DNA from 3 places in the Nitrincola sp. genome. Region 1 is predicted to be linked to each of the others. Evidence: predicted binding sites of a transcription regulator. Region 1 holds the regulator's gene; each other region holds the start of a gene.

Region 1 (10,503 bases):
CAACCCGTGTAGTGCTGTTAAACGGTCATGAGGGTGGTGCTGCTGCTGGGCAGGTGATACAAGCCTTCGGTGAAGTGGTTGTTGGCGGTAATTACGTCGTTGGTATCGTGGTCTTTATGATTCTGGTCATTATCAACTTTGTTGTTGTGACTAAAGGTGCTGGGCGTATATCTGAGGTTAGTGCGCGGTTTACGCTGGATGCGATGCCGGGTAAACAGATGGCTATTGATGCCGATGTAAATGCCGGCTTGATCACCCAGGATGATGCACGCATACGTCGGCAAGAGGTTACCCAGGAGGCCGATTTCTATGGTGCGATGGACGGTGCGTCAAAATTTGTTCGTGGTGATGCTGTTGCAGGTATTTTGATTCTGATCATTAACCTGTTAGGCGGGCTGGGAATCGGTATCATCCAGCACGGCTTGGACTTTGACACCGCGATGCGTAACTATTCGTTGCTCACTATTGGTGATGGCCTGGTAGCGCAGCTCCCTTCTTTATTGCTCTCCACGGCGGCGGCCGTAATGGTTACTCGGGCAAACTCCTCTGAGGCGATGGGGAGTCAGGTGTTCAGCCAGATGTTTGGTTCACCCCGGGCCCTTTTTGTTGCTGCTGGCGTTATCTTTTTAATGGGTATCGTCCCTGGTATGCCGCATCTGGCATTTTTATCGCTCGCTGCAGCAGCTGGCGGTGCTGGTTGGTTGATTATTCGGCGTCAGCAGCAGTTGGCGGCTGAGTCGTCGGTGGCTGAAATGGATGCAGCCGAACCCGAGCAGTCTGAGGAGCGTCGTGATCTGGACTGGGATGATGTAATGCCGGTTGATATGGTCGGGTTAGAGGTGGGTTACCGCCTGATACCCATGGTAGATAAAATGCAGGGTGGGCAGTTGTTGAGCCGGATTAAAGGGGTGCGTAAAAAACTATCCCAGGATCTGGGCTTTTTGGTGCCTTCAGTGCATATTCGTGACAATCTGGATTTGATGCCGGGTGCCTACAGGATAACTTTGATGGGTGTTATCAGTGGTGAGGGCGATGTTTATCCTGATCGAGAGCTAGCCATCAATCCGGGGCAAGTTTTTGGAACCCTAAAAGGTGTATCGGTGAAAGATCCAGCCTTTGGTCTTGATGCGGTGTGGATAGAAAAAGGTCAAAAGGAGCATGCGCAGACTCTGGGTTATACTGTAGTGGATGCCAGTACTGTAGTTGCAACGCACTTGAATCAGATATTGCAAAGTAACGCACATGCCCTATTGGGGCATGAAGAGGTTCAGCAACTACTGGATATGCTCACCAAATCATCACCGAAGCTGGTTGAAGAACTGGTGCCGAAAAAGCTGTCGATCAGTGTGTTGCTGAAAGTGCTGCAGAACTTGTTGATGGAGCAGGTCTCTTTGAAAGATTTTCGTTCTGTCGCAGAAGCTCTGGCAGAAGCCGTAGACAGAACGCAGGACCCTTTGTCGCTGACAGCCGCTGTACGGATTGCCTTGTCCAGGCTGATCGTGCAGAGTATCAATGGTTCTGATCCGGAATTGCCAGTCATTACCCTGGATCCATCGCTGGAGCAGATGTTGCTGGGTTCGATGCAGCAAGGCGGCCCGAATGACGAGACACTGGTGCTGGAGCCTGGTATGGCTGAGCGTTTGCAAACTTCTTTAGGGCAGGCAGCACAGCAGCAGGAAATGATGGGTAAACCTTCAGTGTTGCTGGTGGCAGCACCGATTCGACCGCTGATGGCTCGGTTTGTACGCTATGGCGAGCATCAGGTGCACGTGCTGTCGTATCAGGAAATACCAGAGAATAAGCGTGTGACGATCGTGGCTACAGTCGGAGGTGGTAATGCCTAGGGGTATGCGGGCTTTTAGCAGCTGGCTAATAAGGAATTGTTATGAAAGTTAAGCGCATTTTTGCGCCGGATATGCGTCAGGCAATGCGGCGGGTCAGAGATGAGATAGGTGCGGATGCTGTCATTATCTCCAATCATCGTGTTGCCGGCGGTGTTGAGGTGGTTGCTGCACGAGAAGAGGACTACGAGTTGGCGCAGGCTGAGCTTCGGCGCAATCAGCAGCGTAATCAGCCAAAGAATCGTCCTGTCGCTCCTGTGCCCAGTAATGCGGTAGCGGATGATGCGTTAGCATCGGAACTTCGACGTGCACAGGTGCGCATATCCGAAGCTCGGCGTCGGGCCGAACAGCCTGAACCTCAAGTCAATCAGACTGTTAACCGACAAATAGATGCTGAAGACGATGAAGACCTGCGCTTTATATTACAGTCGCTGAAAACGCGGCAGGAAGAGCAGGCACGTAAAGAAATTTCAAATGAGCACAGCCAAGAGCCAGACAGTCTTTGGGGTTCAGCCACTACGATGCCGGCATCATCATCTGCCGATGAAGAATCCAATCGCTTGGTTAAAAGTATGCAGCAGGAGATACAGCAGCTCAGAACAATGATGGAGCAGCAACTGGGTCAGGGACGGCATTCGTTGGCGGCTCCAGATGTGGTGCCTGATCGTGTCGCAGAAACGCCCTTGCATGCCCGTCTGCATGCATTGGGTCTTGGTGAAAGATTGATTCGCCAGTTGACTGCCAGCATTGAGCCGGACTTGAGTGCCGAGATGGCCTGGAAAAACACCCTGGCGCGGCTGGCAGATTCAGTGCCTGTGGTTGGGGAAGAATACATTGCCCGTGGCGGTATGATTGCCTTTGTAGGTGCCACCGGTGTAGGTAAGACCACTACGATAGGGAAGTTGGCGGCGCGTTATGTGCTGCAGCATGGCAGTTCAGGCTTGGCGTTGGTGACTACGGATTGTTATCGAATTGCTGCACATGAGCAGTTGAAAACATTTGGTCGTATTCTGGATGTGCCCGTGCGTGTGGTGGATGAAAACCATAATCTCGATGAGGTGTTGTTGTCGCTACGTGGTAAGCGCCTGGTGCTAATAGATACAGCAGGTATGAATGCGGGTGATGCGGAAGGTGTGCAACAAAAGCAGATGCTGGCATCCGTATCGGTTCGTCTAAAAAAACTTCTGGTGCTGTCCTGTTCTAGTCAGCGTCAGTTGTTAGAAAAAGCCTGGGCTAATTACCAGGAGCTTGAGCTCAATGCGTGTGTGCTGACTAAGCTGGATGAGTCTGGCAGTATCGGGGATGCTTTGACGCTTGCGGTAGAACGCCGTTTACCGGTGGCCTATGTAACTGATGGACAGAAAATACCGGATGATCTGATTGTGGCTCAGCGTCAGGATTTGGTCAGCCGAGCGGTGCTTGCGGCGCAATATACAGGTTCCGAGACCGACAGTGAAACCGACAGTCAAATGTTCAGGGCGGGTTAGGAATTCATGAAGCAGGCACATCCAGTAAAAGTAATTGCCGTGACCGGTGGTAAAGGCGGGGTCGGTAAAACCAACGTCTCAGTGAATCTGTCGGCTGCGCTGAGTGAAATGGGGCGGCGTGTTGTGTTGATGGATGCGGACCTGGGACTTGCTAATGTGGATGTGTTGCTGGGGTTGCGAGTAAAAAAGAATATTACCGATGTGCTTGATGGCCGCTGCTCACTAGCTGAGGTGCTGGTTAAAGTGGATAAGAATATGTCTATCGTTCCTGCATCTTCAGGGACACAGGCTATGACGGCTTTATCAGAGCATCAGCATGCTGAACTGATTCATGCCTTTAATGATATTGCCGATATGATGGATATTCTGATCATAGATACGGCCGCTGGTATATCGGAGTCGGTGGTTAGTTTTGTTAAGGCGGCTCAAGAAGTATTAGTGGTTGTTTGTGATGAACCTACGTCAATTACCGATGCGTATGCTTTAATTAAGATGTTGAACCGTGATCATAAGATGACCCACTTTCGGATACTGGCCAATATGGTCCATTCGGAAACCGAGGGACGTAACATGTTTAATAAAATACTCACAGTTACTGACAGGTTTTTGGATGTAACGCTTCAATACGTCGGATCAATACCTTATGATGAGGCTGTTCGTAAAGCGGTGCAGAAACAAACGCCTGTTTTAAAAGCATTTTCAGGCAGTAAGGCCTCTGCAGCTTATCGGCAGTTGGCCAATAAGGTAGACAACTGGCCGGTGTTAAAAACACCACGTGGTCATTTGGAATTTTTTGTTGAGCAGTTGGTCAAGCGACATTAACTGGATACTGGAAACTTAGGCTGTATGTATAATCAGCTTCAATTTAAAACCAGTAATGAACTGCTGGAGCAATATGGTCCTTTGGTGAAGCGTATTGCTCAGCATCTGCTGGCTAGGCTGCCATCCAGTGTTGTGCTGGATGATTTGGTGCAGGCTGGTATGATCGGTTTGCTGGAAGCCGCCAGAAAGTTTGATCCTGGCAAGGGTGCAAGTTTTGAAACCTATGCTGGCATCCGCATTCGAGGATCTATCATTGATGAGGTTCGTCGAGGAGATTGGACGCCACGCTCGGTTCACCGTAATGGCCGTCGTGTCAGTGAGGCGATTCGGGTCGTAGAGCTACGTACCGGTCGGGACGCATCAGATGCTGATGTGGCTGCTGAACTGCAGATAACTGTATCGGCTTATCATGCTTTGTTGCAAGACTCGCTGGATAGTCGGCTTTTCAGTATAGATGAGCTGAGCCATGATGAAGATGACTCAGTGGGTATGCAGTTTGAAGGTGATGATCCTGGTCCGGATGAGTCTTTTCAGAGTGCATCATTTCGTCAGGCTTTAGTCGATGCTATTGGTAATTTGCCTGAGCGCGAAAAATTAGTGATGGCACTATATTATGATGAAGAGATGAATTTAAAAGAAATTGGCAGCGTTCTGGGTGTCAGTGAGTCAAGGGTTAGCCAGATTCATACTCAGGCCGCGCTGCGGTTAAAGGGGCGGTTACGTGATTGGCAGTGATTTTTGTTTGTTATCCGTGTCGGGCCTGTCTAGTATAGGTTTAGCACGCTTATCTTTTACTGTAGAAAGCCGGGGGGGCAGTGTCTTGTGAAAAAAGACATCAGGATTCTTGTTGTGGATGATTTTTCCACCATGAGACGAATAATCAAAAACTTGCTGCGAGATCTAGGCTTTACCAACGTGGAAGAGGCTGATGATGGCAAAACAGCCTTGCCTATTCTTAAGCAGGGCCGTATTGAGTTTCTGATAACTGACTGGAATATGCCGGGTATGACCGGTATTGATCTGCTCAAAGAAGTTCGTGCTGATCCAGAGCTTTCACATATACCAGTGCTTATGGTTACGGCCGAAGCCAAACGTGAACAGATCATTGCAGCCGCTCAAGCCGGCGTGAATGGTTATGTGATCAAGCCCTTTACGGCTGTCGTTCTCAAAGAAAAAATCGAAAAAATATTTGAACGTATCACCTGAAGTAGTCGGCAAGAGATGGAATAATGAAAAAAAAGATAGCCTCACTTGAATACGATGGCCTAGACGATCTGCTTGGACAGATGGCCAGAGAGTTGGTCGAGACGATTGACCGAGGAAACCTCAGTCATGCAATGGAGATAATTAACGATCTTCAGGAAGCTCGGCATCAGGTTTTCTATAATGAAGTCGGACATTTAACCCGCGGGCTTCACGAGGCTATCAAGGCTTTCTCTTCCGATATTGATGATAAAATTCCGTCGACAGATGCTGGCAGTATGACTGCAATGACGGATGCTTCTGATCGGTTGGCTTATGTTATAGAGCTGACAGATAAAAGTTCGCATGAAACCATGGATAGGGTAGATCGTTCGCTGAGTCTGGTAGATCGTCTGGATGGGCAGTCTGAGCGCTTTCGTGATTTGCTGCTGTTGGTGGGGCAGTTAGAGGGCGATTTCAAAGCACTGGACGGTGTTTATGACCGTACTTGCGATGTCAAAAATGAATCCGAAAAAACAATAGCAGAACTGCGTGCCACCTTGACTGATATTTTGGTATCCCAAAGTGTTCAGGATATTACCGGTCAACTGATTCGACGGGTAATTACCTTGATGACCCAGGTTGAATCACAGCTGGTCAAACTGATGGATATGGCGGCCAAGGTGGAGCGTCTCACCGGTATCGAAATGCCCCATGGGGATGCTTCCAATGAGGATCAGGATGCGATACGTGCACAGGGGCCACAGCTCAAAAAGAAAGAAGCCGGTGCAGTCAGTAGTCAGGATGATGTGGATGAACTGCTCTCGAGCCTTGGGTTTTGATTAGGAGATCGCTATGAGTTTGGATGTTGATCAGGAAATTCTTGAAGATTTCCTAGTAGAAGCAGGAGAGATACTTGAGCTTCTGTCAGAGCAGTTAGTCGAACTTGAACAGCGCCCTGATGATCGGGATCTGCTGAATGCGATCTTTCGCGGGTTTCATACGGTCAAGGGTGGAGCCGGCTTTTTGCAGCTTGACACTATGGTGGACTGCTGCCACAAAGCTGAAAACCTTTTCGACCTGCTGCGGAATGGTGAGCTAAGTATTTCTCCGTCACTGATGGATGCGGTGCTTCAGGCATTGGATTCGGTAAATCTGATGTTCGAGCAGGTGCGTGGTGGCAAAGAGCCAGTGGCAGCGCCACAATCTCTGCTCGATACACTGGATGCTTATACCAAGGGACAGGTGCCGGAACCGGTTGCCGCGTCACCAAAATCGACGCCCGCGGCTCCTAAGGCCAAACCCGTTACGTCAGCTAACCCCAATACCCCCAATGATGAGTTTGATCAGTTATTAGGGGATCTGGTTGGTGCTGATGCAGCTGCAACGTCATCAGATTCTGATGATTTGATCACGGAAGATGAATTTGATGCGCTGCTGGATGAGTTGCATGGTGCTGGCAAAGGGCCAGGTAAGCATGATGAGTTAACTCAAGCGGCTGCCACGAGTAGCGATGAAATCACTGAGGATGAATTTGAAGCCTTGCTGGATGAACTGCAATCAAAAGGTCAGGGTGCATTTACCGCTGCTCAGGCAAGTGCCAGTGCTGAAGTATCTAAATCTGAACCGATGGATAGCCAAGCGGTACCTGTATCAGATGAACTGGCTGTACCAGCAGAGTCACTAGCGAAACCCGTTGATTCACCTCGTGCCGTGCCAGCTCAGCAGAAGCCAGTGCAGGAAAGTAACGTCAGGGTAGATACGGCGTTGCTGGACAAGATTATGAACATGGTCGGTGAGTTGGTGTTGGTCAGAAATCGTCTGGTAAGGCTCGGTGGGGCACGCGAAGACGAAGAAATGGCCAAAGCCCTGGGAACGCTGGATATGGTAACGGCTGACCTGCAAACCTCGGTTATGAAGACGCGGATGCAGCCAGTGAAAAAAGTATTTGGTCGTTTCCCAAGGCTGATACGCGATCTGTCCCGTAGTCTGAAAAAAGAGATTCGTCTTGAGCTGCGTGGAGAAGAGACTGATCTTGATAAAAACCTGGTGGAAGCACTTGCAGACCCCTTGATTCACTTGGTCAGAAACTCAGTCGATCATGGCATTGAAGCACCAGATGTCAGGGAAAAGTTAGGCAAGCCTCGTGAAGGCAGTGTGTTGCTCTCGGCTGAGCAGGAGGGTGATCACATCCTGCTGATCATTCGTGATGATGGTGCTGGGATGGATCCGGAAAAGCTGCGTCGTCTGGCTGTGGACCGGGGCATGCTCGATACCGAGTCGGCGGCACGTTTGACAGATCAGGAGTGTTTTAACCTGATATTTCATGCCGGCTTCTCCACCAAAACCGAGATTTCAGATGTATCCGGTCGTGGTGTGGGCATGGATGTGGTCAAGACCAAGATCACCCAGTTAAATGGTACCTTGGCAATTGACTCTATCCTTGGGCAGGGTACTCAGATAGCTATTCAAGTACCGTTAACCTTGGCAATTATGCCGACCTTGATGGTTACACTGGAGGCGCAGGCTTTTGCGCTGCCGCTGGTGAATGTTAATGAAATATACAATCTGGATCTGACTAAAACTAACATTGTTGATGGGCAGCAGGTGGTCATCGTTCGTGATCAGGCTTTACCACTGTTTCATCTTAAACGCTGGATGGTGAAAGGTTGTGAAAGTGAGCCGTTGCCGGATCAGGGGCATGTGGTGATCGTTTCAGTTGGTACAACTCGCGTCGGTTTTGTTGTCGATCAGTTGGTAGGACAGGAAGAAGTGGTTATCAAACCATTGGGTTCGATTTTACATGGAACTCAGGGTTTATCAGGTGCGACTATCACCGGTGACGGGCGTATCGCACTAATCATTGATATTCCTAATCTACTGAAGCGTTATGCTGCCTCATGATACTGACTTATAAAAGGAACAGCATCAAATGGCCGTGACGGTTTTGGTTGTTGATGATTCCAGTTTTTTTCGTAACAGGATTCAAGAGGCGCTGAGTAGCGACTCACGCATCAAAATAGTCGGTACTGCTGTTGATGGTCGCGAGGCTGTGGAAAAGGCAAAGGAATTGCGACCTGATTTGATCACCATGGATGTCGAGATGCCACAGCTGAACGGTATAGAGGCGGTGAGGCAGATTATGCGTCAGTCACCAACCAATGTACTGATGCTGTCTTCGTTGACGCATGAAGGAGCACGTGTCACCCTTGAGGCATTGGAAGCGGGCGCGGCTGATTATCTATCTAAAGACATACGTGCCTGGATGGATCGATCCAGTGTATTGCGTCAGGAGCTTATTGAACGTGTAGTTGCGCTAGGTAAATCACGCCGAGTCAGCAGTGCGCCCTCATTTGGCCGAAATCCACCACCAGCTAAAAGCGATAGCAGTCGGGTTTTCCGCTCCAGTACCTCCGCCCCGCCAAGTCAGCCAGGAAGTGATGCGCGAGGTCGGCTGGCAAGAGAAGGGGTGGCACAAGAGAAGCCTTATTCAAGAACGACAGAAACTCCACGTGGCGTTGACTCTCAAAGCGGGGCCGCAACTTACCCGCTGACACGCATCAGGGTGCCTGATGCGCGGATAGTGGTCATAGGTGCCTCAACCGGTGGTCCAGCCGCGTTGCAGAAAGTACTGGTATCTTTACCAGCGGATTTTCCGTGTCCTATTCTGCTTGTTCAACATATGCCAGCAACGTTTACCAAGGTGTTTGCAGAGCGTCTGAATCAGCAGTGTAGAATCCGTGTCAGAGAGGCTGTTGATGGTGATCGACTTGAGCCTGGGCTCGCCTTACTCTGCCAGGGCGGAATGCAGATGATGTTGGATCCGCGTCAGCATGACCGTGTCAAGATTTTTCCAGGTGATGACAGAATGACCTATAAGCCCAGTGTGGATGTGACCTATGCATCAGCCGCTAAGGCATTTGGGTCAAAAGTCATGGCGGTGATGTTGACTGGCATGGGTGCTGATGGTTGTGATGGTGCGCGCCTGCTGAAACAAGCGGGTGGTACCTTATGGGCGCAGAGCAAAGATACCTGCACCATTTATGGCATGCCCCAGGCTGTCGTTAATGCAGGCCTTGCTGATGCAATATTGGATCTGGATGATATAGGTTCTATGCTTGCCAAATGCAAGTATGCCTGATCACTGAATAGCCGCAGGAAATGAATATGCAGGTATGGTCAGTAGCTAATCAGAAAGGTGGTGTGGGTAAAACTACCACCGTTGTATCTATGGCTGGGTTGCTGGCTGAGGTTGGATACCGTGTGCTTATTATCGATCTGGATCCGCATGGCTCACTGACCAGCTACTTCCGTTTTGATCCGGATGAGATCGAACAGAGTGTTTACGATTTATTTGAAAATCCTGACATCACAGCGGCGCATTTCCGCTCTTTAATTCTGAAAACCAGCCATGAGAGTATCGACTTAATACCTTCTTCTACTGCGCTGGCAACACTGGAGCGTAAAGCGGTTGGGAGAGAAGGGCTCGGTCTGCAAGTGGCGAAGTCGCTGCGTTATGTGCGTGAAGACTATGACTATGTATTGATTGACAGTCCTCCGGTACTGGGGGTGTTGATGGTGAATGCGCTTGCGGCCTGCGACCATCTTCTGGTGCCAGTTCAGACTGAATTTCTGGCATTGAAGGGTCTTGAGCGTATGATCCGGACAATAGAGATGATAAACCGGGCGCGTAAAAATAAATTAACCTATACCATAATTCCGACGTTTTATGATCGGCGAACCCAGGCTTCTGTTATTAGTTTGCGTGAGTTGCACCAGCGCTATGCTGACCAGGTTTCTAATGCCGTAATTCCTGTAGATACCAAATTTCGTAATGCCAGTATCAAAGGGTTAGTGCCATCATCACTTGATGCCGGTAGCCGAGGTGTGCATGCATACGCACGCCTGCTTAGGGGTTTGCTTGAGCGTCGTAAACAGGGGCAGGTCGATGGCTGATCAAAAAAAAGTTGTATTTGAATATCTTGAAGCCCTGCTGTCAGATCCGGAAGCAGAGCAGCCTGTATCCGAGGCTGATATTGAAAATGACAGTGACGCAGAAAATAGTTTGAAACCACCGATGCAAGTCGACAACACTATTAATGAGCCAGAGCCAGAGCCAGAGCCAGAGCCAGAGCCAGAGCCAGAGCCAGAGCCAGAGCCAGAGCCAGAGC
Region 2 (10,503 bases), on a different contig from region 1:
TGCGCTTATGCGCCGTGAAGATGAGGCTGAGCAGGTCTTTGATGCGCTGCGATCCATGGGGGTTTCGCTGGCGATTGATGATTTTGGTACTGGTTACTCCTCGCTCGCCTATCTGAAAACCTTTCCCTTGGATGTACTGAAGATAGACAAGAGCTTTATCGAGGATCTTGAAAGCAGTGCTGATGATCGGGAAATTGCGGCAGCCGTGATTGTCATGGGCCATACATTGGGTCTGAAAGTTCTGGCTGAAGGGGTTGAAAATGCCACCCAGTTGACCTTGTTACGTGACCTGGGTTGTGATTATTATCAGGGTTACCTGAAGAGCCCTGCAGTACCTGCAGCGGAGTTTGAGTCCTTGTTCCTGGCCCGCTAGCGTCAGGTAATACCGACAGCTAGTGCTTAGCTGACGGCCAGGTTGGCAAGATGATTATCCCAGTGTACCGAAAAATGTGTGGACTGACTGATAAGCTGCCGTTGCCGGGTTTGCGCATTCAGACGGTATAAACGCCCCAGTCCGTTGCTGACCAGAAACTCAGCCGGTTGCTGGGTTTTTGCCAGTCCACAGCCATCCTGTACCGGTATGGCATCGATAAATCGACCTTCCTGCATATTCCATAGGGTAATCAGATTTCCTCTGGGTGCCGAGACTGCCGCATAATCACCGGATGCATCAAAGCAAGCGCTGCCGCCATACTGTTGTAACTGGCTATGCACCTCGTCTGGAAGTGTCAGTGGCTGTATCGATTGTCCGCGCCGATGGCTGGCAATCAGTGGCACCCGATCAGCCGGGTGCCCTTCGTATTGCATCGCCATGATAACTTGACCGGATGCGGATAGATCGATATGCCGAATACCGGATTGATGAAACTCACTGGCTAAACGCACCTGCTCCAGACATTCACCTGTGTGCAGGTCGACATAGGCGAGGGAGGGGTCCATGCTGTCAATGTTCAGGTTGACACGACCATCAGTTTGAATGCCACCATTGGCAATAATCAGGGTTTGTTGATCTGTGCCAATAAGCAGTTCATGCGGGCCTATGCCGTAGGTTGATAGTCGTGCAACGATGTTAAAGTCCTGATCAATGTCACGAACCACTATCTCGCCAAACTCTCTATGCATGGATTGCTCAGCTGTCAGTAACCACTGACCATCTGCGCTGATCTGGGCATGGCCACACAGTTGTGAGCCGGCATCGCAACGTAGCTGTTTAACCAGCGTTTTTTGCTGGTAGTCGATAATTTCTACAAATTGGCCCGGCCGTCTGGCAACAGCGACAAGCCAGGGGTAAGAAGGGTGTGTGGCTATCTGGTGCGCCCGTTCAGGCAAGGGGTGGCGCAGCAGCTCACCCGCTTGTAAGTTGAACAGGTGCAGGTAATGCTGACCATCCGGCCCTTGGCTGGCAGAGGCGTATAGTGGTTCGGCGGCGAGCGCTTGCCCCGAAAAGCTGGTCAGTATGATCGGCGTGGCGCTAAGCCAGCCTAAAAATCCTCGTCGGTTAATCGCCATCTCGACTGTTAAACCCCAGTTGAATATTGAGTAAGTACATGGCTGTGCCCAGATCTGTATGTAGCTGTTTTAACCCATCGGCTACATCCAGTAACTGCTGATATTGTGTCTCAGACAGGCGGTTTTGTTTCACTTCGTCAATACTATCCAGTTGTGCTCTCAAAGCGATGAAATGTTGCTCAAGTGTATCCGCAAGCGCGGACTCATCAGCCTTAACCAGTAGTTCTCTGACACTGATGGGTAGAGTGCCGCTATAAAGTGAATGCAGTGCAGCCAGGTTGGTGCGTAAATTACTGATGGATTGTTCGCTGCGCCAGGATTCACTGCGTTGCCAGCGTACCCGATCATAGCTGTTTCCCAGCGGTGCCAAGACTTTATTATCACGCAGGGCTTCAGGGGATTCGGCCAGCGACTTCATCAATAAAGTGGCGGCATCGGCATGTAGGTCAAAGTAGTTATTGTCGCCCGCTCCCAGCATACGTTCACGCATGTTGGGCCATTCAGAATGAATATCAACAGCCGTTTGGTGGATATACTCGGCAATGCCCTGCGCCAGTCGGCATTCAGCACTCATGTCTGACAGGCTGTCCGGTGCTGTGTCACTAAATAGTAAACGTTCCAGAGCCGGGAAACCCTTGACGCTGATCGGCGAGTGACTGAAAAACTCAGGGTCAAATTGAACTGACGTATCGGCCAGTGCGTCTCTGAGGTGTGAGCTGCCACTGTTACGCTTGTCTGGCCAGTACTGCAGAGCAAAGTTACGCATCAGCAGTGTCACAGGGCCAAAGTTTATATGCTTTATACTTTGCCAGTCAGTCATCGCATGGCGATAACGGGTTTGAGCGAGTTGCAGTTGCTGGTCGTCAGGCTGCAGGCATAGCTGCTCAGTCGCAGCAGCCAGCTGTGCGGTACTGTTCACCAGTTGTTGATAACCAGGGATGACCTGTTGGTCAATGATGGCACTGTTGAGCTGTTGCCAATCCTGCTCAGTCGGGGTATCGGCTATTGCCAGGTTGGTGATGAGTAGACAACTGGCTGTCAGTATCCAGCGGATGTGTCGGCTTAACCCTATTGTATCTACGGCATTCATAGAAGTGCTCTTAAATTATGCTCTTAAAATAGACTTTTTAAACATACAGCTACAGGGATTCCAGAAAGGAGATCAAAGCATCTCGCTGAGGTTTATCCAGCTGTGTGAAGCGATTTCGTGCTATTTGTGCTTCACCGCCGTGCCAGAGGATGGCTTCTGTCAGACTACGAGCCCGACCATCATGCAAAAAATGCGTCTGGCCACTGGTGGCCTGTGTCAGGCCGATGCCCCATAAAGGCGGTGTTCGCCATTCGTTGCCGTTGGCATTAAATTCAGCTCGGTGGTCAGCCAGTCCTTCACCCATATCATGCAACAACAGATCGGTGTATGGCCAGATTTTTTGGTTGGCAAGTCCAGCTGGAGCATCGGCTGCGGTGATATAAGAGGGTCGGTGGCAGGCATTACATCCCAACGCGTAAAACTGTTCGCGCCCTTCGGCCACTTCAGGCGCCTGAGTGCTCGATCGTGCAGGTACGGCGAGATGTTGAATATAGAGTTGCAGTGCAGAGACGACTGCATCCGATGCTTCAACATTATCCAGGTGAGGGCTGTTACCATCGGGTGCTTGTCTGCAGAGCGTTTGCTGCTCTGTACAGCCACCATACCCCTGTGGATACATGCTGGTGGAAATACCTATATCCTCGTGAAAGGCGGAATTGTTTTGCTGTTTAATCGTAGGGTGTCCGGCTTTCCAGCCAAATCGGCCGATAGCTGTCGCTTGGGCATCAATATCCCACACCCGGTTGGCTTTTCCTGAAATGCCATCACCGTTTTGATCATTAGGATCTTCCCAGGCCAGAATATCCTCGTCACTGATCGCTTCCAGTAAACCCAGTCCGATCATCTGCGGGGCGATGCGTGGAGAAAGCTGGGTATCCGGATGCAGCGGCCCATATTTCAAATCCGTGATGCTGTAGTTGGGTTGGCGTAGTGTCAGGGTTTCACCATCAGCAAAGTGAAAAGGGATTTCGTCGTAGCTCAGGGTAAAGCGCCCCTCAGCTGGAATGCCTTGAATGGAAAAGTCCTGCAGTTGAGTGCCGTAGGTCGGTTCTGGAATAACCCCGGATTGTCCTGAATCCAATGCGTGCCTATCCTGGTCATTTTGTGCCGGAATACTCAGGCGCAATAGCATCGACACAGCATTGTAGTTGTCTTGACTGGTATCCGGTGTATGTCCACGACCATTATTGGTATGGCAGCGCAGGCATGAACGTGAATTGAACAGAGGCCCCAATCCGTCACTGGCTTTGGTTGATGCTGGCGCAGAGACCCATATTTTCTTGAATAGGCTTCTACCCAGGGTGAACATCATCTGTTCACTATCAGCTAGTAGAGCGGATGGGTGAGAAAAGGCTTTTTCATTTCGTGCCACCTGTGCCGTAGCTTCTCCGGCCGGTTGCAATTCTGATGTCTGATAGACAGGCGTGTTACCGGCTGCCGTAGAGGCAGCCAGTAGCAGACTGAATCCCAGCGTATTCAATCTTTGTTGAGACATGCGTGATACTTAGCCGTTAATAACTAGGTCAGGATTGTCCAGGCTGTCCGAACCTTCCAGTTCGATGCCGTCCAGCTCAAGTGCATTGATAGCCTTCTCGATAGAACGGGTCTGTGTAGTCAGCTTGTCAACCAGTTGTTGTACCAGTGCATTACCTTCAGTATTGCCTGCACCAATCAGTACATCGAAAGTGTTGCCTTGGGCGGCAGCATCAACAATGGCCTGGGCGGCCGCCTGGGTTTCAGCGAGCTCGGATGAGAGCTGCTGCTCAACTTCAGGTGCACTGGCTTTCAGCATGTCGGCCAGTGATGCGCCTTGCACAACAGAGCCATCGACACGGGTGTACTGGCCCTGAAATACGTTATTTATCCCCAGTACGTCGTAGAAGTGTGAGTTGTGGGTATTGTCTGAAAAGCAATCGTGCTCTTCTTCTGGGTCATGCAGCATCAGACCGAGCTTAGTGCGTTCACCAGCCAACTCCCCGTAGGAAAGACTACCCATCCCGGTCAGAATTGTTGCCAGTGCACCTTTTTCACCTTTATCAACCAGCTGCACGCGGGCTTCGCCGCCCTCTTTCCAGTTATCAGCCATCTCTTCCAGATCAGAAATCAACAGGTCTGTGGCGACAGACAGGTACTGGCGGCGACGATCACAGTTTCCGTCGGTGCAGTTTTCCAGGCTAAAGTCGGTAGCAGGTCTTTCGCCGGCACCTGGCTCGGTACCATATAGATCCTGTCCCCAAAGCAAAAACTCGATGGCGTGATAGCCGGTCGCTACATTCGCTTCAATCTCATCGATTTCATGCAGGGTTTCTGCCAGAAGCTCTGCAGTAATTTCTGTCGTATCAACAGTTTCATTGCCCAGTTGAATCGATGTATTAGCAATGACATTGGCGGTGTACAGGGCATTTTCATCAGACATGTCGCCGTAGCTGCTGCTATCGACATAATCAATCAAACCTTCATCGAGAGGCCAGGCATTCACACGACCTTCCCAGTCATCCACTATCGCGTTACCAAAGCGGAATACTTCGGTCTGTTGATAGGGGACACGGGATGCTATCCAGGCTTCACGGGCAGCCTGCAGTGTTTCTTCACTGGGGTTGGCTAACAGACTATCAACTTTGCTTTTGAGTGCTTGCGCCGTGGTGACGGAGTCACTGTAGCCGGCTTCGGCTATGTCGGCATAGGTCTTCAATACAGCGGCAGGCTCGGCTGCGATAGCCTGGTGAGTGGCACCCGCTAACGCGAGACCTACATAAAGCAGGGTTAGTGTGCGTTTCATAACTTTCTCCCTCGTTCGATTTGAAAAACATCCTATATGATAATCATTATTGTTACAATTAACCATGTTGTTTAGTTTAGTTGATGCTGATCTGTATCATGTTTTCTTTTAAAGTGCCGGTATATAGTGCTTTTCTTGAGGGTGATTTTACGGTGCTGCTGGAGTTAGCGGGAGTGGAAATGAAAAAAGTAAGTTTTACTAGCCTGTCAAATGTGGCTTTATTACTGGCCGCCTCGAGTGTGTTTATGCTGCCTGCTTTGGCAGATGATTCCGTGGCAACAGGGGGGTCTTCGAATAAGGAGCAGTTGGGGCAGGCGTTGTTCTTTGATCCCATCTTGTCAATGACACGCAGCCAGTCCTGCGCGACCTGTCATGCACCGGATAAGGGGTTTTCAGACCACCGTGGAGAGGGTGTCGCGGCGGCAGTTTCACTGGGTGATGATGGTAAATCGCTGGGAGACAGAAATGCTCCCGCTATCGGCTATGCGGCTTTTATTCCACCTTTTCACCGCAATGATGATGGGGTGTATGTGGGCGGACAGTTCTGGGATGGTCGTGCATCCACTTTGGTCGATCAGGCAGAAGGGCCGCCGCTTAATCCTATTGAAATGGCATTGCCGGATAAGCAGACACTGGTGACCCGTTTAGCAGAGCATCCGAGCTATCAGCCACTTTTTGCTGAGGTCTATGGTAGCGATATTTTTCATAACGCTGACGCTACTTATAGAGCTGTGGCTGATGCGATTGCCAGCTTCGAGCAAACGGCCTTGTTTGCGCCCTTTGATTCAAAGTATGACCGCTATCTTCGCGGTGAAGTTAGTCTGACGCCTGAAGAAGACTTGGGAATGACATTATTCTTCTCACAGCAGTTTACTAATTGCAATCTGTGCCACCAATTGCAGGCTTTGCCGGGCAGTGAGCAGGAAACTTTCAGTAATTATGAGTTCCACAATATCGGCGTACCCGAAAACACCGATTTACGTGCATTAAATGCCGTCACTATGCCAGATGAAGGCCTTTTTGCTCACCCAGATGTGTCAGATCCACTGCAACGAGGTAAATTCAAAACGCCAACGCTACGCAATGTGGCCGTAACCGCGCCCTATATGCACAACGGTGTTTTTAAGGATCTGCGTACGGTGGTGTTGTTCTATAACAAATACAACAGCCGTAAAGCATCTATGCAGATTAACCCGGAAACCGGTGAGCCTTGGAGGGAAGCTGAAATAGCGGAGAATTTGTCTCTGGATGAGTTGGAAACAGGACCGGCCTTAGATGATCGGCGTGTGGACGCCCTGGTAGCCTTCTTGAAAACCCTGACAGATCAGCGTTATGAGCATTTATTGGCCTCCCCGCAGGGACTTGAACCCCGATCTGACCCTTAGGAGGGGTCCGTTCTATCCAGTTGAACTACAGGGAGAAGGCGCGGGTATTGTACTGAGAATTGGCCTGGCTGACCAGTGTGAGAGGCTTAGGCTTTACCTATGCTACGTTGTGCAGCGTAATTGCCTTTGCCGCCAGCCGGATCATAAAGCACATTGGAACCCTGATGTCCCTGTAACAGGGCCAGCAACTGGTCAACATTTTGTTTGCTGCGAGCCAGAATCTGCTCATTACGTTTGCTGGTTGCACGGACATCATTGAGCTGTTGCTTGAGCTGTTGCCAGTCAGATAACACCGCATCTCGCAGTGAGCTGGGCAGCTCTTCCGAAAAGTCTTCAAAGCCAGCCTCTGAGGGGGAGTGTCCAGCCAGGGTTAATGTCTGGTTACGCTCACGGATGTTCGCTTCAATCTTGAGCAGCAACGCATGCTTGTTTCGCGTGGTTAGTTTCAGCCCTTCAAGATCGCGTTGTTCGAGTACGGCGTGTTCTTGCTCAAGAGCCTCTTGCAGTGAGTGGAAAAGCACACAACCCTGACGGGTCAGGGTTGCGAACTGTTCGTAAAGATCTAATGACATAGATTTGATCAACTAAAGAGTTTTTCGAACTGTAATACTTTATCGGCAATACGTTCATTGCTGATGTTGTAACTACCGTCTGCAATGGCGGCTTTTATTTCAGCCACTTTCCCTGCATCAAAATCTGAACTGTCATCAGCCTGCAATTTGGCAGATTGCAGAGCCTGGGCGGCATCGCTAAGACGAACAGTATCCGCTTTGGTTGCGGGTGTGTTACCGGCATTACCTTGATTTTCGGGCTTGGCAGACGCTTGCTCTGTCTGCTTGCCGCGGGCGGCTGTCGTCTGGTTGGAGGACAGGCCGTTCAGTTCAATAGCCATCCTGAATCACCTCGTAAACTGGTTATGCTGTAGTTATCGGTCAGCCGTTTATTTTCTTTAATGTTTTTTTATTATTTTTGCAGCTGCACAGCATGAATCGTCACAGTATAGCAACAACCGGTTGTTAAGGCACTTGAACGACACCCGGTGCTGTGATGACTGCCCGTATTTCTATGCCTGTTTGTTCGTTTCTGACCCGTATTTGCTCGCCTGTCAGGCCATCTTCCAGCGCGATGCCAGATGTTCTGATTACCAGAGACCCGCGCCGAGACTCTAGCGATACCTGATCGCCTCGGGAGACGGTCAGTGCATGCTCAACCATACGTGAAGATATAATCTGATCACTGCCCATCGGGCGCCGCACCTGCTTACCCACAAGGTCCTGTTCCCGAGTGAAATAGTCGCCATTCATGCGTATTACATCCTGTTCGACTATACGTATATCAGAGGGCGCTATACGAGTGTTGCGGGCCAGCGGGCGACTTGTCACAATAACATCTACGAGCTGTTTTATCTGGGCGGTAACAAATAAGCTCCAAAAGGAAGGTGCATGGCAGGTAACTTTTGCTGTCACCCGCTGCCCACTATTAAACGGCAGGCTGATTTCGAGGGGGGTCTGGCAGCGAGGCAGGTCCAATGCAGGATTTACTGGATTAATTGTTGCTTCAATCCGGCTTTCTGGCGATCGTGTGTTAAACTCATAAATGAGGGTGTCATGAACCTGTTGTTCGATATCTTCAGGCAGCATTCTGGCGCTAACAGCCGTCGCAGCCAAAAAAGTAGCCAAAAACAATACAACTAGTGTTAAATTAACAGTATTCACGCGTATCCTGTTCCATCGGGGAGATGCAACTCTGTTTAAGTCGGCTTGAGGTTTATTGAATCATGTCAGGTATATTGGATAGTGTAAACCTTCGGACACAGATGGTCGGTCAAAACCGTCTCGAGCTTTTGTTGTTCGGTCTTGAAACCTCACAATGCTATGGCATTAACGTGTTCAAGGTGCGTGAGGTGCTGCAGTGCCCGGAACTCACTGAAGTGCCCCGAAAAACCTCTGTCATCAAAGGTATGGCGCATATTCGTGGTGAGACAATACCCGTGCTCGATTTGTCTGAGGCAATTGGTCGTCCTCCGGTTCCCGCCGAAGAGGAAGGGGGTTGTTTTCTGATAGTTGCTGAGTACAACAAGCGCACCCTGGCCTTTTTGGTCAGAAAGGTAGACCGTATTCTGAACACCAATTGGGATCAGATCATGGCACCTCCTGCCGAAATCGGATCAGATAACTATCTGACAGCGGTGTTTGAGTTTGAAGGTAAGCTCATCGAGATTATCGATGTTGAGCAGATTCTGGCAGATATTTATCCGGCATCAACAGATATCAGCGGTGATATTGCTACCAAGGAAATGAAAACCAAGGCTGAACAGTATCGGGTTATGATCTGTGATGATTCGCAGGTAGCTCGTAATCAGATGATTCGAAGTCTTGAAGGGTTGGGCCTTAAAGTTACTGTGGCTAACAATGGTCGTCAGGCGTGGCAGACACTCAAAGATCTGGCTGATCGAGATGTCGATGTACCTGATTATTTTTTGATGCTGATCTCTGATATTGAGATGCCGGAAATGGACGGTTATACCCTGACCTCAATGGTTCGCAGTGATACCCGTATGGACAAATTACATGTGATCCTGCATACGTCGCTTAGCGGCGGTTTCAATGTCTCTATGGTAAAAAAGGTTGGAGCGGATGGCTTTCTGGCCAAATTTAATCCGGATGACTTGGCTTCAGTTGTTGTTAAGCGCATCAATGCAGTTAATAAGCACTGACAACCTGATAGGTAGAATTGAGTGAAGAGCGGATTCAGCATTACCTCTGAAGAATTCAGAGGATTCAGCCAGTTTCTGGAAAAAAGCTGTGGCATTTTGTTGGCAGAGCACAAACAGTATCTGGTGCAGAGTCGTCTCAGTCGCATCATGCAGAAAGAAGGCTATAGCAGTCTTTCTGACTTGATTCGCCGTCTCAATCAACCGGGCAACTCGACAATTAAAGAGCAGGTCATCGACGCGATGACCACCAACGAAACCTTGTGGTTTCGTGATATTCATCCCTATGAAATACTGAAAAACAAACTCTTGCCTGAATTGAGTGATGGCAAGAGCTTTCAGAAGTTACGTATCTGGTCGGCTGCCTGTTCAACTGGCCAGGAACCTTACTCTATCAGTATGGTGATTGAAGAGTTTCGCCAGACTAAAGCCAGTGCGTTTTCCAGTGGTCAGGAAATTGTGGCCACTGATATAGCCTCAACGGTGCTTGATCAGGCCCGCAAGGGCGAATATGAAATGCTGGCCTTGGGGCGTGGGCTGTCACAGGATCGCCTGATGCGTTTCTTTACTAAATCATCCGAGGGTAGTTGGCAGATTAAGACTGAAATACGCAACCGAGTGCGTTTTCAGAGTTTGAATTTGCTGGGCCAGTACTCCACGTTAGGGCAATTTGATATTGTCTTTTGTCGCAATGTGTTGATCTATTTCTCTTCGGATGTAAAAAACGATATTTTGCGTAAAATCCATAAGCAACTCAAACCAGGCGGTTATCTGATTCTGGGGGCGTCCGAATCCCTGTCTGGTCTGCCAGACCTGTACAAAATGATCCATTGCCGCCCCGGCATTATCTATCAGGCGATTTGAGTTGCCGCTTAGGTGGCAGTACCTTGCCGCTTTTGATCTGACTTTCATCACCCGCTCTTCCCGAAGCCCGCAATAGCGGGTTTTTTGGTTTTTGGCACAGTGTTTGCTTTATTTGGTTCAAAGCAGTTTTTTGAGCTAGGTGGCAAGCATGGCAATAAATTTT
Region 3 (10,503 bases), on a different contig from region 1:
TATGAGGCCGAAGAAGTAATCGGTGGTCGTCCCTCTCTGCTGAGCTCAGGTTATCATGATGCTGCTTTCTATGAGTCTATGTGGCAGAGCCTTAATACTCAGGGAAATTGGGAAGGAGAAATCCTGGATCGACGAAAAAATGGCGAGGTATATCCCAAATGGTTGTCGATTCATAGCGCGTATACCAGCCAGGGGAAAGTATTCCGCCGCATTGCGATTTTTTCTGATATCACCCGGCAGAAGCAGAGTGAAGAACTGATCTGGCGCCAAGCCAATTATGATTCTTTGACTGATCTGCCAAACCGGCAGTTATTGACCTTGCGGTTGGAGCAGGAAATCAATCGTGTGAGTCGTACCGGTCAGGGGTTGGCATTGATTTTTATGGACCTGGATGGGTTCAAAGAGATTAATGACACCCTCGGTCACAAGCTGGGAGATGATCTGCTTATTCTGGTAGCTGAGCGTCTGGCAACCCAGGTGCGTACGACCGATATGGTGGCCCGTTTCAGTGGCGATCAGTTTGCCCTGTTGTTGACTGGTCTGACTGATCAGGTCAGTGTTGAGCAACTGGTCATGAAAGTGCGCAGAGCGTTTGAACAGCCTTTTGAACTGGGAGGTGAAGATATTTTTACCTCGGTCAGCTTTGGAGTTACCTTCTGTCCGGAAGATGGCAAGGATCCTTGGGTGTTGTTAAAAAATGCTGATCAGGCCATGTTCAGTGCCAAAGTGACAGGTCGGGGGCGATACCAGTTCTTCACTGAAACCATGCAACTGACTGCGCAACGGCGCATGCAGCTGTCTAAGGATTTGCGTAATGCGTTGTCGGCTAATCAACTCTTTCTGGAATATCAGCCGATTATAAGTTTGGTTGATGATAGCTTATCGAAGGTTGAGGCCTTGATTCGCTGGCAGCATCCGCAACTGGGATTGGTGAGTCCGGCTGAGTTTATTCCTGTCGCTGAAGAAACCGGCCTCATTTCCGAAATAGGTGATTGGGTATTTCGTGAAGCTGTGAGTAAGTCTGAAGCCTGGCAAACGCTGCTGCAGCGTCCTTTTCAAATCAGTATTAATACATCTCCGGTACAATACCGTGACGATACGCATCGGATTTCCAGTTGGATTGATTATCTGCGTGAGCGTTGCCTGAGTTCCAAAACCATTTCATTGGAAATCACTGAAGGTATGCTGATGGAGAATTCAGCTGATATCGAAAACTGCCTGCTGTTGATTCGTGATGCCGGTATGGAGGTTGCCCTTGATGACTTCGGTACAGGCTATTCGTCGCTTGCTTATCTTAAGCGAATGGACATCGATTTTTTAAAAATAGATCGTTCTTTTGTTCGGAACCTTCAACCGGATTCGAATGATCTGGCTCTGTGTGAAGCCATGATTGTCATGGCGCATAAACTTGGTATTCAGGTGGTGGCCGAAGGGATTGAAACTCAGCAGCAAAAAATATTACTCAAAGCCGCGCAGTGCGACTATGGGCAGGGGTATTACTTTTCCCGACCCTTGTCGGCTGATCGTCTGGAAGAGTTTTTGTGCAATGGTCCCGATGAACGACATTAGCACCCGAAAACCGAGAGGGTTCCGAGTGCTTGATATCAACTGATTAAATCGCGTAACAAAAACTCGATCAGTGCTTTTTGTGCATGCAGGCGGTTTTCCGCTTCGTGGAAGGCAACACAGCGCGGATCATCCATCATTGATTCGCTGACTTCCTCACCACGATGTGCTGGCAGGCAGTGCATGAATAGTGCATCTTGAGCAGCCAAATCCATTAGTTCCGGATTCACCTGATAGCCGCGGAATTCTCGCATGCGCTGGCGCTGTTCATCTTCTTGACCCATGGACGCCCAAACATCAGTGACCACCAGGTGTGTATCTTCGACCGCGGCTTCAGGTGCCTCCATTACGGTCACTCGGTCACTATTCCGGCTAACCAGTTCAGCGTTTGGCTCAAAACCTTCTGGGCAGGCGATATTCAACTTGAAGTCAAACTGACGTGCGGCATTGATATAGGAATGACACATATTATTGCCATCTCCTATCCAGGCGACAGTTTTTCCCTGTATATCACCGCGCAGTTCCTGAAACGTCTGCATATCGGCGAGCAACTGGCAGGGGTGGAAGTCATCAGTCAGCGCATTGATGACCGGCACGGAAGAATTAGCGGCAAACTCTGTGATCAGGTCATGACTGAAGGTACGGATCATGACAATGTCCACCATGGAGGAGATCACTTTGGCACTGTCTGCCACCGGCTCCCCACGTCCGAGCTGGGTGTCCCGTGATGACAGAAACATCGCATGCCCACCGAACTGTGCCATACCCGCTTCGAAGGAGACACGAGTACGGGTTGAGGCTTTCTCAAAAATCATCGCCATAACACGGTTTTTCAGCGGCTGGTAGAGCGTGCCGTTATTACGCAATTGCTTCAGTTCTATAGCGCGATTGATCAGCTGTTTCAGTTCAGTCGGTGTTAGATCCAGCAGTGTCAGAAAATGTCTGGTGCTCATAATGTCATTCACGGCAGTCAGGCTGCCAATCCCTGAGTCAGTTTTTATTGGATAGTTTAGTCGGTGGTGTCGTCGCCAGCGTAGATGCGAATCAGACTGGAAACCGTATTGACCAGTAAATCAGCTTCAGTCTGATTCATGATCAGCGGTGGCAGCAATCGAACCACGCGTCCGCCGCCGGTAATGTTCAGTAACACACCTTTGACTTTGGCCAGTACCGCCAGCTCTGTGCCAGCATCCTTCAGTTCTATACCGATCATCAACCCTTTACCGCGAATTTCCTTGATATAGGGTTTGTCAGCCAACTGAATATGGAAGCTGTCGAGAATATACTGCCCCAGTGATGCAGCGTGCTGGCACAGATTGTCCTGTTCAATGGTATTGATAACCGCCAGTGCTGCCGCACAGGCCAGCGGGTTGCCGCCATAGGTGGTACCGTGCGTGCCTGGGCCGAAAACTTCAGCGGCTTTACCACGAGCCAGACAGGCGCCAATAGGGAAGCCATTACCCAGGCCTTTGGCCGTGGTGACAACGTCGGGCATGATGCTGGTGTGCTGGTAGGCAAAGTAACGGCCAGTACGGCCGTTACCTGTTTGCACTTCATCCAGGATCAGCAGCAGTTCGTGTTCATCACAGATGGCTCTCAGGTTTTCCAGATAACTATTGTCCGGTACCTGAATGCCGCCTTCTCCCTGGATGGGTTCTACCATGATAGCGACAACATCATTATTGCTGCGCAGAATCTGCTTGACCGCCTCCAGATTATTGAAAGGGGCGCGGATAAAACCACTGACCAGAGGCTCAAAGCCTGCCTGGGTGGCGCGATTGCCGGTAGCACTCAGTGTCGCCAGTGTACGTCCATGGAAGGAGTTTTCCATCACAATGATAGCGGGTTTATCGATCTGGCGACTGTGACCGTAACGACGGGCAATCTTGATCGCCGCTTCATTAGCTTCTGCACCCGAGTTGCCGAAAAACACATTATCCATACCGGATACCTGCGTGAGTTTTTCAGCCAGCTGCTGTTGCAGCGGTATGGTGTAGAGATTAGAGCAGTGAATCAGCTTGCCGGCCTGTTTGCAGATAGCCTCGGTGACAGCAGGGTGCGCATGCCCAAGCCCGGTAACGGCAATGCCGCTAAGTGCATCCAGGTACTTGTGTCCATCTGTGTCATAGATCCATGCACCCTGACCATAGTCAAAGGCAACGGACAGACGATTATAGGTATTCATCAGTGGTTGTATGGCCATTCAGCTTCTCTCCCTACAACGCAAAAAGGCAGCCAGAGCTGCCAAAAAAAGAGCTATTCTAGGCCTATCCTCGGGTTTTAGCAATTTACTTTGAGGGTGGGTGGGTATTATCTGCATAAAACAGATTGAAAAATCAGGTAGAGCCCGTATATTTGTAGTCAGAGGTGTGAATTTTACCTGACTTTTTTTGTCGGATATAATGCCTGAATACGCAGGTGTGGCTAAGGTTTTGTTTGCCAGCCTGTTACCGAAGATCAGTTATACAGAAATAGGTGCTTCAATGAGTGTTGTCGATGTGATTAAAGAGCAGATTGAATCCAATGCAATTCTGCTTTATATGAAAGGTACACCGCGTTTTCCGCAATGCGGCTTTTCATCCCGTGCCACTGAAGCGCTGATGGCCTGTGGGGAGCGTTTTGCATTTGTGAATATTCTGGAGCATCCGGATATTCGTGCTGAACTGCCAAACTACGCTAACTGGCCGACCTTTCCACAGTTGTGGATCAATGGTGAGTTGGTAGGAGGCTGTGACATTATTTGTGAAATGGGCGCTACCGGTGAGCTGGAAACCCTGGTTAAAGCAGCGGCTGCGGCAGCGGGCGCTGAAGAAGAACAGCCACAGGCTTGATTCTCTTAACGGCAGCCGGACTTCAGTCCGGTTGCTGCCTTGCAACCCCGAATCAACGGGTTTGCAATACTAGATCCCACCCACCCATATCTTTCCAGCGATTCACAATCATACAGAACAGCTCGGCAGTTTTTTCGGTGTCATACACAGCCGAATGGGCGCTGCGATTGTCAAAATCTATACCGGCCACTTCACAGGCTTTGGCTAATACAGTTTGACCACAGGCCAACCCTGCCAGTGTGGCGGTATCGAAGGTTGAAAAAGGATGGAAAGGGTTGCGTTTGATACCCTGACGTTCCGTCGCGCAGCTAACAAAGTTATGATCAAACGTGGCGTTATGTCCCACCAGAATGGCACGTTTACACCCCTGTGCCTTAATGGCTTTACGGATGGGTTTGAAAATATTTTCCAGGGCTTGGGCCTCACTGATCGCCTGACGATCCGGATTCCATGGATCAATGCCTGTGAATGCCAGCGCGGATTGCTCCAGATTAGCGCCCTCAAACGGAACGACATTGGCGCTGTAAGTGCGCTCTGGCATCAGATAGCCGTTCTCGTCCATGCTCAGCGTGACAGCGGCAATTTCAAGTAGTGCATCAGTGCGGCAATTAAATCCAGCCGTTTCAACATCGACGACGACGGGGAGGTAGCCTCTGAAGCGATCGGCCATAAGGGTCTTGTCAGTTGAGTGGGTCAAGCAATATCCTTAATCTATGTGATGTTAATAGTGTATTATTCTAACAGTCGCAGGGGTGGAGTGAAATGCAAGGTAAAGCCTTGGCACATGCTGCCGATAATACAGAGAGTTTCCGTTACTGTCTTTTATAAGGTTGAGAGTTGTATGCCTGGCCGAGCGCTATTCTTTCTGTTGTCGTGTTTGCCTTATCAAGCCCTTCAGGCTGTGACGTTTATGGCACCTGTTGATGCGGTGCACTGGGATATTGAAGCCTCTCCTTTTGCATGTCGCCTATCGCAGTCTATCCCGTCTTTTGGCGAGGCCGTGTTTGAACAGGAGGCTGGAGAAGGCCTGGAGTTTGTATTACTGCCGGCACAGACTCAGCAACTCTCTGGCAGGGCGCGCTTGGTTGCTGAAGCGGCTCCTTGGTCACCAGGTCACACTCCCAGGCCCATTGGCGAAATGGAAGTCAGTCAGGGGCAGATTCATGTGCGGGGCAGTCAGGCTACGCAGATGATGGCTGCACTGCATGAAGGTCTGATGCCAACCTTCAGTACCAACCGCTGGTACGGTGCGTCTCAGTCTGTGTCTGTTGGTATTATGTCGGTAAATTTTCATTCAGCTTATCAGGACTACCTGGGCTGTTTGACTGGGTTGCTGCCGGTTAATTATCGTCAGATAGCCCGAACCGCGGTACTCTTTCCTACGGCAGAACATCAATTATCGGATGCGACTCGGGAGCGCCTGGATCTGATAGCTCAGTATGTGCTGACCGATGATACAGTGCAGCAGATCTTTGTTGACGGGCATACTGACAATGATGGTCGACGGCTGTTATTGCGTGATCTGTCCAAACGTCGGGCAGAAGAAGTTACGCGCTATCTTGTCTCCCGCGGTGTCAGTGAAGATGCTATTATTACCCGCTTTCACGGGGACCGTTATCCGGTAGTCGCCAACGACACCCCTGAAAACCGTACCCGTAACCGCCGTGTGACCATTCGCCTCGAAAAAGACTGAGCGTTTAAAGCGCATCTGTCCTGATTGGCAGGCAAGCCCTGCGGCAATCTGTTATTATCGGGTTTTATCTATTAGTCGCCAGGCTCCGGTCAAGACAGCCGGAGTTGGTTAAATCGGGAGCATCAATATGTCCGACGTCAAGAAGGTTGTTCTGGCTTACTCCGGTGGTCTGGATACCTCTGTGATAGTGCGCTGGTTGCAAGATACTTATCAGTGCGAAGTAGTTACGTTTACCGCTGACCTGGGTCAGGGCGAAGAGGTTGAACCAGCGCGTACCAAAGCCCAGGCGCTGGGTGTTAAAGAGATTTATATCGAAGATCTGCGCGAAGAGTTTGTACGTGATTTCGTCTTCCCGATGTTCCGAGCCAATACTATTTATGAAGGCGAATACCTGCTGGGCACGTCTATAGCGCGTCCATTGATTGCCAAGCGGCTGATTGAAATTGCCAACGAAACCGGGGCAGATGCGATCTCCCATGGTGCGACTGGCAAGGGCAACGATCAGGTGCGTTTCGAGCTGGGTGCTTATGCTCTCAAGCCGGGTGTCAAAGTGATTGCACCTTGGCGTGAATGGGATCTGACCTCCCGTGAAACGCTGATGAAATATTGCGAAGAGCGCAATATTCCGGTTGATTTCAGCAACAAGAAAAAGAAATCACCTTATTCCATGGATGCTAACTTGCTGCACATCTCCTATGAAGGTGGCATTCTCGAAGATCCTTGGGCTGAAGCTGAAGAGGATATGTGGCGCTGGAGCGTCAATCCTGAAGCGGCGCCCGATCAGGCAACTTACCTTGAGCTTACCTATGAGCAAGGCGATATTGTCGCTATCGATGGTGAGCGCATGAGCCCGGCAACCGTGCTGGAGACGCTGAATAAAATAGGTGGCGCCAACGGTATCGGTCGTCTGGATATTGTTGAAAACCGTTTTGTCGGTATGAAGTCGCGCGGCTGTTATGAAACACCGGGCGGTACCATCATGCTTAAAGCGCACCGTGCCATTGAATCCCTGACGTTGGATCGTGAAGCTGCGCATCTGAAAGATGAGCTGATGCCGCGCTATGCCAAGGTTATTTATAACGGCTTCTGGTGGTCAGAAGAGCGTAAAATGCTGCAGCAGATGATCGATTACTCCCAGCGTCATGTAAACGGTGATGTACGAGTGAAACTGTACAAAGGCAGTGTCAGCGTTGTCGGACGTCGTTCACCTGACAGTTTATTTGATGAAAGTATCGCTACTTTTGAAGATGATGCCGGTTCTTATGATCAGAAAGATGCAGAAGGCTTTATCAAGCTGAATGCTTTGCGTATGCGAATTGCTGCCAGCAAAGGCAGAAAATTCTGATCTGCTATCAGCATCAGACGCCAACCGGACAGCATCTAGTTGCTGCCCGGTTGGCAACTTCTCGCGTTAGTCTGCTGCAATCCTGTCTGAAAACTCTCACCGGAAGCGTGTTTTTACCCAACTACTTCGCAGAAATGGCCAGGTAGTGGCAATCAGGCCAATTTTCATGCTACTTTTCAGATAGTTATTAAGAAATCTGGGCCATGGCAGCACTTTTCTCTGATCAGACAGTACTTATTGTGGAAAAAAATCTGGAAGAGCTGGAGCAGCTAAGACAGATTTTGACTACTATGGGCTTTCGCAACATTGAAGTGGCCTCTTCGGTCAACATGGCGACCAGTCTGCTGACAGAAATACAGGTTGATCTGTGTATGCTGGTGTATGACCTCGGCCGTGATGAGAAAAACGGCTTGCAGGTCCTTCAAGAACTCAAGGCCGCCGGGCGCCCCAGCTATTCTACCTGCTTTCTACTCGTGGTCGATCCGCAAAAACTCAGCCTGCTGATGGGATCCCCTGAACTTTCTGCCGATGGCTATCTGGCCAAACCCTATGATCAGCTTAAATTAAGAGCACAACTGGAAAAACAGTTGCGTATCAAACGCTGTATCGCGCGTGTAGAGGCTTTTCGTGATCAGCGTAAATGGGATCTGGCTCTAGAAGAGTGTGAAAAGTTGCAGAAGCAATTTCCGGCTTTGGGTGTGCTGATTTTTCGCATCAAAGGGTTAATCTATCTGGAGCAGCAGCAATATACAAAGGCCTTGTCAGTGTTTGAACGCATCCGTCAGGCCCATGATAAACCTTGGGTTCGGGTTGCGCTGGGCTTAACAGCTTATGATATGGCTGATTACCAGCGTGCTCGGCTTGAAATGACTCAGGTAATTGATGCTCAGCAGGTGTGTCAGGAGGCCTTCCTGGTTATGGCACGCATCCATTGGCTCAGAGGTGAGCGTAGCCAGTGTGTGACCTTGTTGCGTAAGTCGGTGATGTTGCAGCCTTCAGTGTCTGTGCTGCAGGGTGAGTTGGGAAATCGGGCAGGCTTCGCTGAAGAACTCAATGTGGCTGCTGAGGGTTTTCGTCAGGCGGTGCAGCATGCCCGTCATACGGCGATGCAAAACCCGGAATACTATTTTGGTCTGGTACGGGTGATACAGCAGCAGATTACTGACAAACCGGATCGGACAGCTGAGTTTATTGCCGAAGCTATTCGAGTGCTGGAGTCAGTGGTGCACGACTGCATGGATGATCCACAGATACGCTTCAGGGCGCGCCTGATCGCCGCGGATATATATCGGCAGAATGGTGAGCACCAGAATGCTGATTTTGCCGCGGGCGATGCATTAGCACAATTTCGCAAGATACCCTTGGCAGCGCAGTTGAGTGTGGCCGATCTGCTTGCCGATGGCCTGGAGTCTACCCGCTTTGCCACTCAGGCGGCTGAGTTAAAGCAAGAAGTATCACGTTCGATGTCGACGGTGGAGTGGGGTAGAAGTAACCTCAAAGGCATGCTGTCGTTTCGTCAAAAAGCACTGGCTGAGGCCTTTGAGGCCTTCGAATCGGCTTGGTGTACCAATCCGGGCAATCCCGGTGTTGGTCTGAATCTGCTACAAACAGGGATTGAAACCCTACGCCGGGACATGAGTCAGTTGACAGTATTGAAGCGCTGTGCCGAAATAGCCATAGAGCTGCAGTACGGCGCGCTAAGCAACAAGCAGCAGCAGCGCTATCAGCGCTTAAGTGAACGTTTCAGTGACCTGATCAGAGAGGCAGAGATTGCATAACCTGAAGCAGGTGGCTAAAATTCCGCGTTTCTTTGGTTCGGGAATCTATGAAGTCTCATAAAATTCTACAGGCCCCCATCCCTATGCGTTGGGTAGGTCCTTTGAAAATCACCGGCCAGACTCTGGATGAAAAAATCAGTGTGCCGCTGGCAACCTATGAAACCCCGTTGTGGCATTCGGTGGGTCGTGGCGCGCGCGTCTCTGTGCTGACAGACGGCATCCTCACTACAGTGATAGATGAGCGTATGACTCGCTCAATACTGCTGGAAGCTGATAATGCCATGGTCGCGCATCAGGCGTTGCAATCCATATTGCAGCGCAAGCCGGAAATGAATCAAGTGGTTGCCACCACCAGTCGTTTTGCCCAGTTGATCGATATGCACAGCCAGATAGTCGGTAATCTCATCTACCTGCGGCTTGAATTCACTACCGGTGATGCTTCAGGTCACAATATGGTCACTAATGCGGCTGACAAACTGATTCCCTGGATTCTGCATCACTATCCGCAGCTACGTTACTCATCGATTTCTGCTAATTATTGTTCTGATAAAAAAGCCACGGCCGTGAATGGTATTCTGGGTCGGGGCAAATATGTGGTCAGCGAAATACTCATCTCAAGAGACTTGTGTGAGCGTAAACTCAATACTACCCCGGAAAAGGTGGTGGAGTTGAATGTGCGCAAAAATCTGATAGGAACTTTGATAGCCGGTGGGTTGCGCAGTGCCAATGCGCACTATGCCAACATGCTGCTAGGCTTTTATCTGGCCACCGGGCAAGATGCTGCCAATATTATCGAAGGGTCTCAGGGTGTGGTGCATGCCGAGGTCAGAGATGATGCATTGTATTTTTCCTGTACTTTGCCGAATTTGATCGTTGGCAGTGTCGGTAACGGCAAAGGCATAGACTTTGTTGAGGAGAATCTGCGTAAACTGGGTTGTCGTGAAGATCGAGTACCGGGTGAGAATGCACGCCGTTTAGCCGCTATTTGCGCCGCGACTGTACTCTGTGGTGAACTATCCTTGCTGAGTGCGCAGACCAACCCGGGTGAATTGATGGAAGCACATATCCGGTTGGAACGTCCATGAGTGACCAGACTAACACCCGTAAAATCGAACATATCCGGGCGATAGAACGGGATTCACTGACAGATCGCCAGGGTAACTGGTTTGACCGTATAAGGTTGACGCACCGTGCCTTACCTGAGCTGTCTCTGAATCAGATCGATCCCAGTTGTCGTTTTTTGGGCAAAAACCTGAGTTTTCCGTTGCTGATCTCCTCTATGACCGGAGG

What was found. Region 1 encodes FliA, which starts transcription of late flagellar genes. Its sites were predicted from a motif close to CTAAAGTTNNNNNNNNNNCNGCCGATA; they were not measured.
Positions count from the first base shown of each region.
Region 2: a site for FliA is predicted at 7,690-7,716, ahead of flgM (flagellar biosynthesis anti-sigma factor FlgM). Genes of this name have one in related genera too.
Region 3: a site for FliA is predicted at 5,167-5,193, ahead of ACN0R1_RS03275 (flagellar protein MotY). Genes of this name have one in related genera too.

Region 1 covers NZ_JBLXDN010000016.1:8-10,510, reverse strand. Annotated here, with positions in the region: gene flhA (flagellar biosynthesis protein FlhA) at 1-1,844, shown strand, start outside; gene flhF (flagellar biosynthesis protein FlhF) at 1,886-3,328, shown strand; gene ACN0R1_RS12725 (MinD/ParA family protein) at 3,335-4,150, shown strand; gene ACN0R1_RS12720 (RNA polymerase sigma factor FliA) at 4,175-4,885, shown strand; gene cheY (chemotaxis response regulator CheY) at 4,985-5,356, shown strand; gene ACN0R1_RS12710 (protein phosphatase CheZ) at 5,380-6,174, shown strand; gene ACN0R1_RS12705 (chemotaxis protein CheW) at 6,188-8,236, shown strand; gene ACN0R1_RS12700 (protein-glutamate methylesterase/protein-glutamine glutaminase) at 8,265-9,473, shown strand; gene ACN0R1_RS12695 (ParA family protein) at 9,500-10,288, shown strand; partial or broken gene ACN0R1_RS12690 (hypothetical protein) at 10,281-10,503, shown strand, end outside.
Region 2 covers NZ_JBLXDN010000046.1:10,002-20,504, forward strand. Annotated here, with positions in the region: gene ACN0R1_RS19070 (EAL domain-containing protein) at 1-373, shown strand, start outside; gene ACN0R1_RS19075 (DUF1513 domain-containing protein) at 400-1,509, opposite strand; gene ACN0R1_RS19080 (imelysin family protein) at 1,499-2,599, opposite strand; gene ACN0R1_RS19085 (di-heme oxidoredictase family protein) at 2,649-4,094, opposite strand; gene ACN0R1_RS19090 (imelysin family protein) at 4,104-5,378, opposite strand; gene ACN0R1_RS19095 (cytochrome-c peroxidase) at 5,624-6,763, shown strand; tRNA gene ACN0R1_RS19100 (tRNA-Arg) at 6,723-6,798, opposite strand; gene ACN0R1_RS19105 (flagella synthesis protein FlgN) at 6,850-7,335, opposite strand; gene flgM (flagellar biosynthesis anti-sigma factor FlgM) at 7,344-7,655, opposite strand; gene flgA (flagellar basal body P-ring formation chaperone FlgA) at 7,780-8,478, opposite strand; gene ACN0R1_RS19120 (chemotaxis protein CheV) at 8,541-9,479, shown strand; gene ACN0R1_RS19125 (CheR family methyltransferase) at 9,501-10,340, shown strand; gene flgB (flagellar basal body rod protein FlgB) at 10,489-10,503, shown strand, end outside.
Region 3 covers NZ_JBLXDN010000002.1:239,255-249,757, forward strand. Annotated here, with positions in the region: gene ACN0R1_RS03250 (putative bifunctional diguanylate cyclase/phosphodiesterase) at 1-1,569, shown strand, start outside; gene argF (ornithine carbamoyltransferase) at 1,605-2,519, opposite strand; gene ACN0R1_RS03260 (aspartate aminotransferase family protein) at 2,576-3,769, opposite strand; gene grxD (Grx4 family monothiol glutaredoxin) at 4,050-4,397, shown strand; gene rnt (ribonuclease T) at 4,450-5,067, opposite strand; gene ACN0R1_RS03275 (flagellar protein MotY) at 5,239-6,090, shown strand; gene ACN0R1_RS03280 (argininosuccinate synthase) at 6,218-7,435, shown strand; gene ACN0R1_RS03285 (tetratricopeptide repeat protein) at 7,639-9,213, shown strand; gene ACN0R1_RS03290 (hydroxymethylglutaryl-CoA reductase) at 9,261-10,298, shown strand; gene fni (type 2 isopentenyl-diphosphate Delta-isomerase) at 10,295-10,503, shown strand, end outside.